Regions from separate parts of the Pseudomonas sp. S04 genome, predicted to be linked through region 1. Evidence: predicted binding sites of a transcription regulator. Region 1 holds the regulator's gene; the other holds the start of a gene.
The links. The regulator FliA, encoded in region 1, starts transcription of late flagellar genes. The targets are predictions, from matches to a motif close to CTAAAGTTTNNNNNNNNNNNGCCGNTAA.

Region 2: PspS04_RS14745 (methyl-accepting chemotaxis protein) is a predicted target of FliA. The motif match lies at 1,336-1,363, and genes of this name have one in related genera.

The regions. Positions count from the first base shown of each region.
Region 1 covers NZ_CP019427.1:1,700,928-1,706,467, forward strand. The annotation lists gene flhF (flagellar biosynthesis protein FlhF) at 1-1,295, shown strand, start outside; gene fleN (flagellar synthesis regulator FleN) at 1,410-2,240, shown strand; gene fliA (RNA polymerase sigma factor FliA) at 2,237-2,977, shown strand; gene PspS04_RS07470 (chemotaxis response regulator CheY) at 3,143-3,514, shown strand; gene PspS04_RS07475 (protein phosphatase CheZ) at 3,537-4,325, shown strand; gene PspS04_RS07480 (chemotaxis protein CheA) at 4,340-5,540, shown strand, end outside.
Region 2 covers NZ_CP019427.1:3,335,810-3,341,349, forward strand. The annotation lists gene PspS04_RS14735 (DUF1294 domain-containing protein) at 1-370, opposite strand, end outside; gene PspS04_RS14740 (undecaprenyl-diphosphate phosphatase) at 367-1,197, opposite strand; gene PspS04_RS14745 (methyl-accepting chemotaxis protein) at 1,490-3,124, shown strand; gene pnuC (nicotinamide riboside transporter PnuC) at 3,420-3,983, shown strand; gene PspS04_RS14755 (AAA family ATPase) at 3,980-4,504, shown strand; gene PspS04_RS14760 (hypothetical protein) at 4,861-5,307, shown strand; gene PspS04_RS14765 (adhesin) at 5,309-5,540, shown strand, end outside.

The DNA.
Region 1 (5,540 bases):
TGCGTCAGGCCATGAAGCTGGTTCGTGATGAGCTGGGCGCCGATGCCGCGATCATCGGCAACCGCCGCATCGCCGGCGGTGTCGAGCTGATGGCGGCCCTGGATTACAAGCTGTCGGCCCTGGCGCCGCGGGTGCCGAACATTGAGCTCGAGGACGAGCTGCGCAAGACCCAGTCGCGCATTGTCACCGCCCAGGCCGAACTGAGCTTGCGTGGCGAAGGCGAGGCGGGCGAACACGCCAGTCGCCAGCTGTTTGCCGGGCTGCCGCTGACCGCCGCCGAACCCTTGATCGAACCGACCCTGTCCGAGCCGCCGCGTCCTGCCCCGGCACCAGCACCGGCGGCCGCCATCGACCCGCGTGCCTACGATTCGATGCGCTCGGAGCTCAATGGCTTGCGCGAGTTGCTCGAAGTGCAACTCGGCTCCCTGGCCTGGAACCAGCTGCAGGGCCGCCATCCGCAGCAGGCCAACCTCTGGCGCCGGCTGCAACGCATCGGCTTGTCCGGTCCGTTGTCCCGTGACCTGCTGGAGCTGACCACCAGTATTGAAGAACCCCGCCAGGCCTGGCGCATGCTGTTGGCCCACCTGGCGCGGATGATCGTCACCCCCGAGATCGAACCCCTGGAAGAGGGCGGAGTGATTGCCATGGTCGGCCCGGCCGGCATGGGCAAGACCACCACCCTGGCCAAGCTGGCAGCACGTTATGTGCTCAAGTACGGCGCGCAGAACATCGCCCTGGTGAGCATGGACAGCTACCGCATCGGCGCCCAGGAGCAACTCAAGACCCTGGGGCGGATCCTCAACGTGTCGGTGACACACCTGGATCCGGGTCAGTCCCTGGCCCAGGCCCTGGACCCACTGCTGCGCAAGCGCGTGGTGTTGATCGACACCGCGGGTCTGCAGGCCAGCGACCCGGCCTTGCGCATGCAGCTGGAAAGCCTGGCGGGACGCGGGATCAAGTCGAAGAATTATCTGGTCCTGGCCACCACCAGCCAGAAGCAGGTGCTGACGGCCGCCTATCACAGTTATAAACGTTGCGGGCTGGCCGGCTGCATCCTGACTAAACTGGACGAAACGGCAAGTCTGGGCGAGGTCTTGAGCCTGGCGATCAGTCACGAATTACCGGTGGCCTATCTGACCGATGGGCCGCGTATCCCGGATGACCTGCATCTGCCGCGCCGCCATCAGTTGGTCAGTCGCGCCGTGAGTGTACAAATGCAGGAAGAACCCAGCGAAGAAGCCATGGCTGATATGTTCGCTGATCTCTACCACAGCCCGACCAAACGGGTCGGCTGAGGTATTAATGACTAGATTTGTATCTACATCGATGGCCTGCCGTGCATTGTTCCCCAGGGAACGCGCAGCCAGTCATGTAGCCCGCGTCTAAGCAAGACAAGGTATAGAAAGCACATGGGCAGCATGCATCCCGTACAGGTGATCGCGGTGACCGGCGGCAAGGGTGGCGTCGGTAAGACTAACGTTTCAGTGAACTTGTCCCTGGCTCTGGCAGAGCTCGGCCGGCGCGTTATGTTGCTGGACGCCGACCTGGGGCTGGCGAACGTCGATGTGTTGCTGGGGCTGACGCCCAAGCGCACGCTGGCCGACGTGATCGAGGGTCGCTGCGAATTGCGCGACGTGCTGCTGCAGGGGCCCGGCGGGATTCGTATCGTGCCGGCCGCCTCCGGTACCCAGAGCATGGTGCATCTGAGCCCGGCCCAGCACGCGGGCCTGATCCAGGCGTTCAGCGATATCGGCGACAACCTCGATGTGCTGGTGATCGACACCGCGGCCGGGATCGGCGAGTCGGTGGTCAGTTTTGTCCGCGCCGCGCAGGAAGTGCTGCTGGTGGTCTGCGACGAGCCGACTTCGATCACCGACGCCTACGCCCTGATCAAGCTGCTCAACCGTGACTACGGCATGAACCGCTTCCGCGTGCTGGCCAACATGGCGCAAAGCCCGCAGGAAGGGCGCAACCTGTTCGCCAAGTTGACCAAGGTCACGGACCGCTTCCTGGATGTCGCCCTACAATACGTCGGCGCGGTGCCCTACGACGAAAGCGTGCGTAAGGCAGTGCAGAAGCAGCGCGCGGTGTACGAAGCCTTTCCTCGTTCCAAGTGCGCCCTGGCCTTCCGCGCCATTGCGCAGAAAGTCGATACCTGGCCATTGCCCGCCAATCCGCGTGGGCATCTGGAGTTTTTTGTGGAGCGCCTGGTGCAACAGACTGCGGGTCCGGTGCTATGACAGCCAGCGGTTACAACCTGTACAAGCAATCGGCGCGTGACGCGCAGTACGAGCTGATCGAGCGTTACGCGCCACTGGTAAAACGCATTGCCTATCACTTGCTGGCGCGTCTGCCGGCCAGTGTCCAGGTCGAAGACCTGATCCAGGCCGGGATGATCGGCCTGCTGGAAGTCTCGACCAAGTACGACGCCAGCAAAGGCGCGAGTTTCGAAACCTACGCCGGGATCCGCATCCGCGGGGCAATGCTCGACGAGGTCCGTAAAGGTGACTGGGCGCCACGCTCGGTGCACCGCAATACCCGCATGGTCAGCGACGCGATTCGCTCAATTGAAGCTAAAACCGGACGTGACGCTAAAGATCACGAGGTTGCGGCCGAACTCCAATTGAGTCTCGACGATTATTACGGGATTTTGAATGACACCTTGGGCAGTCGCCTGTTCAGTTTCGACGATCTGTTGCAGGACGGCGAGCATGAAGGGCTGCATGAGGATGGCGCGAGTGCTCATCTCGAGCCGTCGCGTGACCTGGAGGATGAACGCTTCCAGGCTGCGCTGGCGGACGCGATTGCCAATTTGCCGGAGCGTGAGCGACTGGTCTTGGCGCTGTACTACGACGAGGAGCTGAACCTCAAGGAAATCGGTGAGGTCCTGGGGGTCAGCGAATCGCGGGTCAGCCAGTTACACAGCCAGTGCGCAGCCCGTTTGCGGGGGCGTTTGGGAGAGTGGCGAGCGCGCTGACAGCAGTGTGGGGACACTGCGAACGACACCGCTACAGCCTCGCGCTGGCGCGGTCATCATCCGTTGTGCTCCAAACCGTCGTTGAGTGCTCTGCCTGTTGATTGAATGGCGTGCCCAGGTGCTGGGCGCGTTTAAGACTGCTTGGAGGTCGAATTGGACAAGAACATGAAAATCCTCATCGTTGATGACTTCTCAACGATGAGGCGGATCATCAAAAACCTGTTGCGTGACCTCGGGTTCACCAACACGGTCGAGGCAGACGACGGCACTACAGCCATCCCAATGCTCAACAGTGGCAGCATCGATTTTCTGGTCACGGACTGGAACATGCCGGGCATGACCGGTATCGATCTGCTGCGCCACGTGCGCGCCAACGAAAAGCTCAAGCACTTGCCAGTGTTGATGGTGACCGCTGAAGCCAAGCGCGAGCAGATCATCGAAGCGGCCCAGGCCGGCGTCAACGGCTATGTGGTCAAGCCGTTCACCGCCCAGGCGTTGAAAGAAAAGATCGAGAAGATCTTCGAACGCATCGGTTGATGTCTGGCGCCACGGGGGAGCTATGGAACAACGAGAGATTTCACAGGGCGATTTTGAATCGACCCTGAAAAAACACGCGGTCGAATTGGTCGACAGCCTGGAAAAGGGCAAGTTCGGCGAGGCCGTGCAACTGATCCATGAGCTCAACCAGACCCGTGACCGTGGCCTGTACCAGGAAGTGGGCAAGCTCACCCGTGAGCTGCATAGCGCGATCGTCAATTTCCAGATTGACCCGAACATGCCGCAAGCCGAGGAAGTCTCGCAGATCACCGACGCCACCGAGCGCCTGGGGTATGTGGTCAAGCTGACCGAGGCGGCGGCCAATCGCACCATGGACCTGGTGGAGAACAGCACGCCGCTGGTCAATGCCCTGGGGACCGATGCCCAGGCGTTGAGCGCAGACTGGGGGCGTTTCATGCGCCGTGAAGTCGGGGCTGAAGAGTTCCGTGAGCTGGCCCGGCGCGTCGATGGTTTCCTGAGCCGCAGCGCCAGCCACAGCCAGATCGTGGCGGGCAACCTCAACGACATTCTGCTGGCCCAGGATTACCAGGACCTGACCGGTCAGGTGATCAAGCGCGTGACGCAACTGGTCACGGAAGTGGAAAGCAATCTGCTGAAACTGGTGCTGATGGCCAGCCAGGTCGACCGCTTTGCCGGCATCGAACATGACCGTGCAGCGATCCTCGCGGAAAAAAATCCGCAAAAACATCTGGCGCAGGGTGAAGGTCCGCAGATTCATGCCGATAAACGTGATGACGTGATGTCCGGTCAGGACGATGTCGACGATTTGCTTTCCAGCCTTGGATTCTAGGAGCACCCCTACACATGAGCTTCGGCGCCGATGAAGAGATCCTTCAGGATTTTCTGGTTGAGGCCGGCGAGATTCTGGAGCAACTGTCCGAACAACTGGTCGAGCTGGAAAGCCGACCGGATGATGCGGACCTGCTCAATGCAATTTTTCGCGGTTTTCACACTGTAAAAGGGGGCGCCGGCTTCCTCCAGCTCAACGAACTGGTGGAGTGCTGCCACATCGCCGAGAACGTCTTCGACATCCTGCGCAAGGGTGAGCGGCGCGTCGACTCGGAGCTGATGGACGTGGTGCTCGAAGCGTTGGATGCGGTCAACGGCATGTTCAGCGAAGTGCGCGAGCGCGCACCGGTCACTGCTGCCACGGCCGAGCTGCTGGCGGCCCTGGCGCGCCTGGCGGAACCGCAATCGGCCGACGAGGTGGCAGCGCTTGCGCCAGCACCCGCGGCGCCGGTTGTCGCCAGCGACAGCGGCGATATCACCGATAACGAATTTGAACTGCTGCTCGACTCGCTGAATGCGGTCAAGGCGCAAGCCGAGGCACCTGTGATCCAGGCGCCAGCGGCGGCGAACGGCAGTGATGAAATCAGCGATGCCGAGTTCGAGTCGTTGCTCGATCAGTTGCACGGCAAAGGCCAGTTCGCCGTGGACAACCTGGCGGCCCCGGTCGAGCCGGTTGCCCCGGTGGTCGCGGCTGAAAGCAGCGACATAACCGACGACGAATTCGAAGCCTTGCTCGACCAGTTGCACGGCAAGGGCAACTTTGCCGTTGAAGCGCTCGAGTCGGCGATTGCCTCGGTGCCGGCCGCCATCGTTGCCGAAGCGGCGGCGGTTGGCGGCGACCTGATCTCCGATCACGAGTTCGAATCGCTGCTCGACGAGCTGCACGGCAAGGGCAAGTTCAGCCACGTCGCCGGCAATGCCGAGACCGCTGCGGCCAGCGCCGCGCCAGTCGCGGCCAAAGCCGTGGCCCCGGTCGCCAAGCCGGCTGTCGCCAAACCGGTCCCGGCCCCGGCCCGTGCCCAGTCGGCGCCACCAGCGGAAAAACCGGCCAGTGAAGCCGAGACCACCGTACGGGTAGACACCGCGCGCCTGGACGAAATCATGAACATGGTGGGCGAGCTGGTACTGGTGCGTAACCGCCTGGTACGCCTGGGGCTCAACAGCGGTGACGAGGCCATGTCCAAGGCCGTGTCGAACCTCGACGTGGTCACCGCGG
Region 2 (5,540 bases), 1.6 Mb from region 1:
ACTGGTCGATCCAGAACACCTGATGCAGCAGCACGATGATCCAGAACACGACCTGGAACGACACCTTGCGGGTCTTGTGGCGGAACACTTGCTGGGCCAGCAACGCGCCCGGCCAACCGCCGGCCAGCTCCACTGCGTGCAGGACGTTTTCCGGGGTGCGCCAGCGCTCGGTACGGGCCTTGCGCTTGTCACTCCAGTACAGCAGGAATGCCAGGACGCTGACCACGCCGTAGGCCGCCAGCGCCAGCGGCGAGCCCCCGCGCAGCCACAACAGGCTGGAACCGATCAGCGGCAAGGCACACAGGCCCAGGAAGATCAGGCCCTTGAGACGCGGATGCTGGATGGCAACACCGTTGCGAGGGGCGTTCACGCCTTGGCCGCCGTCCAGTCGATCCAGCCGAACTGCCAGGTCGCCAGGATCAACAGGCCGAAAGCTATCCGGTACCAGGCAAACGCCGCGTAGCTGTGGCTGGCGATGAACTTGAGCAGGCCTTTGACCGCGATCATCGCAAAAATGAACGCGGTGACAAAACCCACGGCAAATACCGGCAGGTCCGAGGCCTGGAACAGGTCACGGTACTTGTAGCCCGAGTACACCGCGGCACCGACCATGGTCGGCATTGCCAGGAAGAACGAGAACTCGGTGGCCGCCTTGCGCGACAGGCCGAACAGCAGGCCGCCGATAATCGTCGAGCCGGAGCGCGAGGTTCCCGGGATCATCGCCAGGCACTGGGTGAAGCCGATTTTCAGTGCATCTTTCCAGGTAATGTCATCGACCGTCTCGGCGCGCACGCTGTGCTGGCGACGCTCAGCCCACAGCATGACGACCCCGCCCACCACCAGGGCCGTGGCCACGGTGATCGGGTTGAACAGGTAATGGTGGATCAGGTCGGCGAAAATCACCCCCAGTACCACCGCTGGCAGGAAGGCAATCAGCAGGTTAGCGGTAAAGCGTTGCGCATTGCGCTGGGTCGGCAAGCCGATGACCACGTCGAGGATCTTGCGGCGAAACTCCCAGACCACCGCGAGAATCGCCCCGAGCTGGATGATGATGTTGAATGCCATCGCCCGCTCGCCACCAAAATCGAGCAAGTCCGCCACGATAATCTGGTGCCCGGTACTGGAAATCGGCAAGAACTCGGTCAGCCCTTCTACAACCCCAAGAATCAACGCCTGTATGGCCGTCCAAAGATCCATCAATCCCCCATGAAGCGATGCCCCTGGCATGCCACGTTATCTAGTTTTTTTGGTGTTCACTGCGCTCAGCGTAGCTGAATGGCAAGGCGTACAGGATCTACCGGAACCGGTAAAAATCCTGTGAAAAATCAGCACGGATTCAGGTTTTCCCGTGCGCGGCCGAAATCCTATCAGACATGCCCGGCCAGCGCTGCGCCGTCATGGGACTTCAGTCGTATTGGCGTAGTGGCAAAAGTCTGCCCTTATGCTGGCGCTGGTTGATGACAAGAATAAGAACCTGGAGTGACGCACTATGAACAGCTTGCGCAGTATGTCGATCAGCCGGCGGTTGTGGCTCATCCTGGTAGTGGCTGTGCTGATGCTCTTGACCCTGGGTTTGCTGATGCTCAAGCAGATTCATGACGACCTGTATCAAGCCAAGGCAGAAAAGACCCGCCATGTGGTTGAGGCGGCCAGCGGCGTGCTGGATTACTACCGGCAACTGGAAACCGCCGGCACCCTGACCCGCGAAGTCGCGCAACAGCAGGCCCTGAGCGTGGTCCGTGGATTGCGTTATGAGCAGAGCGACTACTTCTGGATCAACGACCTGACCCCGGTGATGGTCATGCACCCCACCAATCCCAAGCTGGATGGCCAGAACCTGTCGGCGATCAAGGACCCGGACGGCTTTGCCCTGTTCAACGAGATGGTTGCCATCGCCAAGGCCAAGGGTGCCGGCATGGTCGACTATCGCTGGCCCAAGCCGGGCGCCAGTACACCGGTGCAGAAAACCTCCTACGTCAAATTGTTCGAACCCTGGGGCTGGGTGATTGGCTCGGGGGTCTATATCGACGACATGCAACTCGAGTTCCGGAGCCAGGTGCGGGAAGCCTCGCTAGTGGGCCTGGGCATTGCGCTACTGATGGCCCTGCTGGTGATGCTGATCGCGCGCAGCATTGTGCGGCCCCTGCAGGAAACCGTGGACGCCATGGCCAACATCGCCAGCGGCGAAAGCGACCTGACCCGCAGCCTCGACACCCACGGCCAGGACGAAGTGACCGAACTGGCCAGGCATTTCAATGCCTTCACCGCCAAATTGCGCGGAGTGATCAGCCAACTGCAGGTATCGGCCAGTGCCTTGGGACAATCCTCCACGGACTTGGGCGATAACGCCGCGCAAGCCCAGTCCCGCAGCCAGCAGCAGTCGCAACAGATGGAGCTGGTGGCAACCGCCATCAATGAAGTGACCTACGGCGTACAGGATGTCGCCAAGAATGCCGAGCACGCCGCCAGCGAAATGCGCGATGCCCAGGCGCAGGCGCACCAGGGCCAGGTCAACATTGACGGCAGCCTGCAGCAGATCGATCAGTTGTCCGCCACCATTGAACAGGCGGTGCAAGTGATTCGCACCCTGGCCAGCGAAAGCACCCAGATCGGTAGCGTACTGGAGGTGATTCGCTCCATCGCCGAACAGACCAACCTGTTGGCCCTCAACGCTGCTATCGAAGCGGCCCGGGCCGGCGAACAGGGCCGCGGTTTTGCCGTGGTGGCCGACGAGGTGCGCCTGCTCGCGCAACGCACGCAGAAATCCACCGCGCAGATCCAGACGATGATCGAACGCCTGCAAAACCATTCGGAGGCTGCCGTGCAGGTGATCGGCGACAGCAGCCGCGCCTCCCAGTTGACCATCGAGCAAGCCGGACTGGCCGGTGCCAGCCTGCATGCCATCGGCCAGGCGCTGCACAACCTCAACGGCCTCAATGCGTCCATCGCCAGCGCCACCCTGCAGCAGGCCCACGTGGTCGAAGACATCAACCAGAACGTGACCCAGGCGGCCGGCCTGTCACACAGCACCGCCCTGGCAGCGCAGCAATCGAGTGCGGCGAGCGTGCACTTGAAGGAACTCAGCGAACAGCTCAATGGACTGCTGAGGCAGTTCCGGGTTTAGTGCGAGCTTCTAGCGATGTTCGTCAACGATGACGCGTATTGACTGAATGCACGCGGGCGCCCGCTCCTACAGGACCGCGCGTAACCCTTGTGGGAGCTGGCTTGCCAGCGATGGTCGTTAACGATTGCGCGCCAAGCCTGGCTCAACGCAACGTACTCGAGGTCTTCGCAAGCAGACGGAGCGCCGCCCGGCTCGCATACAAGGCCCGCTGGCGTTCACGCATGTGTTGGCATGCCCTCGATTTGCGGCGCTGCTGTACAATCGGCGCCCTCTTCGACTTCCCCAAGGAACCGCCATGTCCGGGCTTGAACTGTTTGCCGCCACGCTCGGCGTGATCGCCGTCTGGCTGACGGTCAAACAGAATCCCTGGTGCTGGCCGATCGGCCTGGTCATGGTGCTGCTCTACAGCTGGATTTTTTTCGAGGTCAAACTCTACTCGGACATGTTGCTGCAGGTGGTCTACGCCGGCTTGCAGCTGTATGGCTGGAGGCAGTGGACGCGCGGTGGCGAAACCCGCCACGGCCGGCAAGTGACGCGCCTGGGCAACGCAAGCATGCTGCGCGACCTGTCCTTGGGCGCAGTCGGAAGTCTGTTGCTGGGCGCCGCCATGGCCCATTGGACCGATGCCGCGCAGCCCTGGCTGGATGCCGCATTGACCGGCTTTAGCCTGGTTGCCCAGTGGTGGATGGCACAAAAGCGGGTGCAATGCTGGCCGTTGTGGATCGCCGTGGATGTGATCTTCGTCGGGCTGTTCCTCTATAAGGGCCTGTACCTGACGGCATCGCTCTATGCGGTGTTTACCCTGCTGGCGGTCCAGGGCCTGCGCGAATGGCGGGCCGACCCGGCGCTGCGCACATGAAGGTGGTAGTCCTCACCGGCCCGGAATCCAGTGGTAAGAGCTGGCTGTCGGCCGAACTGCACCAGCATTTCGGCGGGCTGCTGGTGGGTGAATACGTGCGCTACTTCATCGAGCAGAACCCGCGCGATACCTGCCTGGCCGATATCCCGCAGATTGCCCGGGGCCAACTGGCCTGGGAGGACAGCGCCCGGGTGCAACAGCCGGCGTTGTTGATTCTCGATACCCACTTGCTGAGCAACATACTCTGGAGCCAGACCCTGTTTGGCGACTGCCCGCCCTGGATCGAAGAACAACTGCTCGCCCGCCACTACGACCTGCACCTGCTGCTGTCCCCGGAAGCGGTGGAATGGACCGACGACGGCCAACGTTGCCAACCACAATTGGAGCAACGCCTGGCGTTCTTCGATGCCACCCGTGGCTGGTTGCAGCAGCACGGGCGGCAACTGCAGATTATCGAGGGTGACTGGGCCCAGCGGCGGTGTCTGGCGTTCACTGCGGTAGAGCAATTGCTCCAGGTTTAACCCCTCAAAGCGGCCTTCGAGCCGCACTTTTGCCCCGGTTCCGGGGCCCAAGTGTCCATTCCTGAAACACCTACATGCAGCGAAACCGCCGATACAAGCGGGTTCACCGCGTTGTCACGCGCACTGTTACACCACTGATACAGCCCCGCCAGAACCCTTGTTCCAGAGCTTTACCTCGACTGCTGCCACGTGCTGGCGGCGTGCCCTGTCTCATGCTTGATACAGTGCCAGCCGGTGATTACCCGGTTGAATCGCCAAGTCGTTGAATTCATGTGAAAAACAAAAAGCGGCACAGCTTCTGCTCTCTCCCTGACAACGCTGACAGGGCCAGCGCATAAAAGAGAAGGAGCGCCGACATGGAGAATAACGATAAAGGCTTTACCCGCTTGCTGATGTTCGGATGCGCATTGAGCTCCGTGCTCAGTATGCCGGTCCAGGCTGAGGGTAATGGCGTCATCGTGCTTCAACGTGACGTCCAGCCCCGCTCCATCGGCAGACAACCTTTCGACAAAGATCCCTACCCCACGACCGTCAACGCCAACCCGTCCGCACGGGTCGTGCAAGCCACCAACAACGAACTGAGTGACGGCGACTTTGCCGGCATCAACAGTGGCTATCGGGTGATCAATCAAAACGTTGTACCCAACCCCAAAAGCGGCGCCGGGATCAACGTACTGACCAATCCCAATGGTCTGCCCGGTATGTCGGCCGGACACGGCGGCGGCAGTGGCAACGCGATCTCCGGAACCATCACTCGCACCATCAATATCGGCCTGTCGCCTTTGACCAACATGGGGAAATGAGATGAAGCGCACCCTGATCTTCATTGCCCTGCTGGGCAGCACCTGCGCGATGGCCGACTCCGCTGTCAACGTCGTGAACAACTCGACCCTGAGCAACTCCGGGGCCAACTACAAAGGCAACATGATGATGAACCAGGCTGCCGGCGACCAGCAACAACAGGTCAACAGCCGCGCCATTGCGATCGGTACCGAGGCTTCGGCCAGCGGCAACCTGCGCCAGTCCATCACCACGC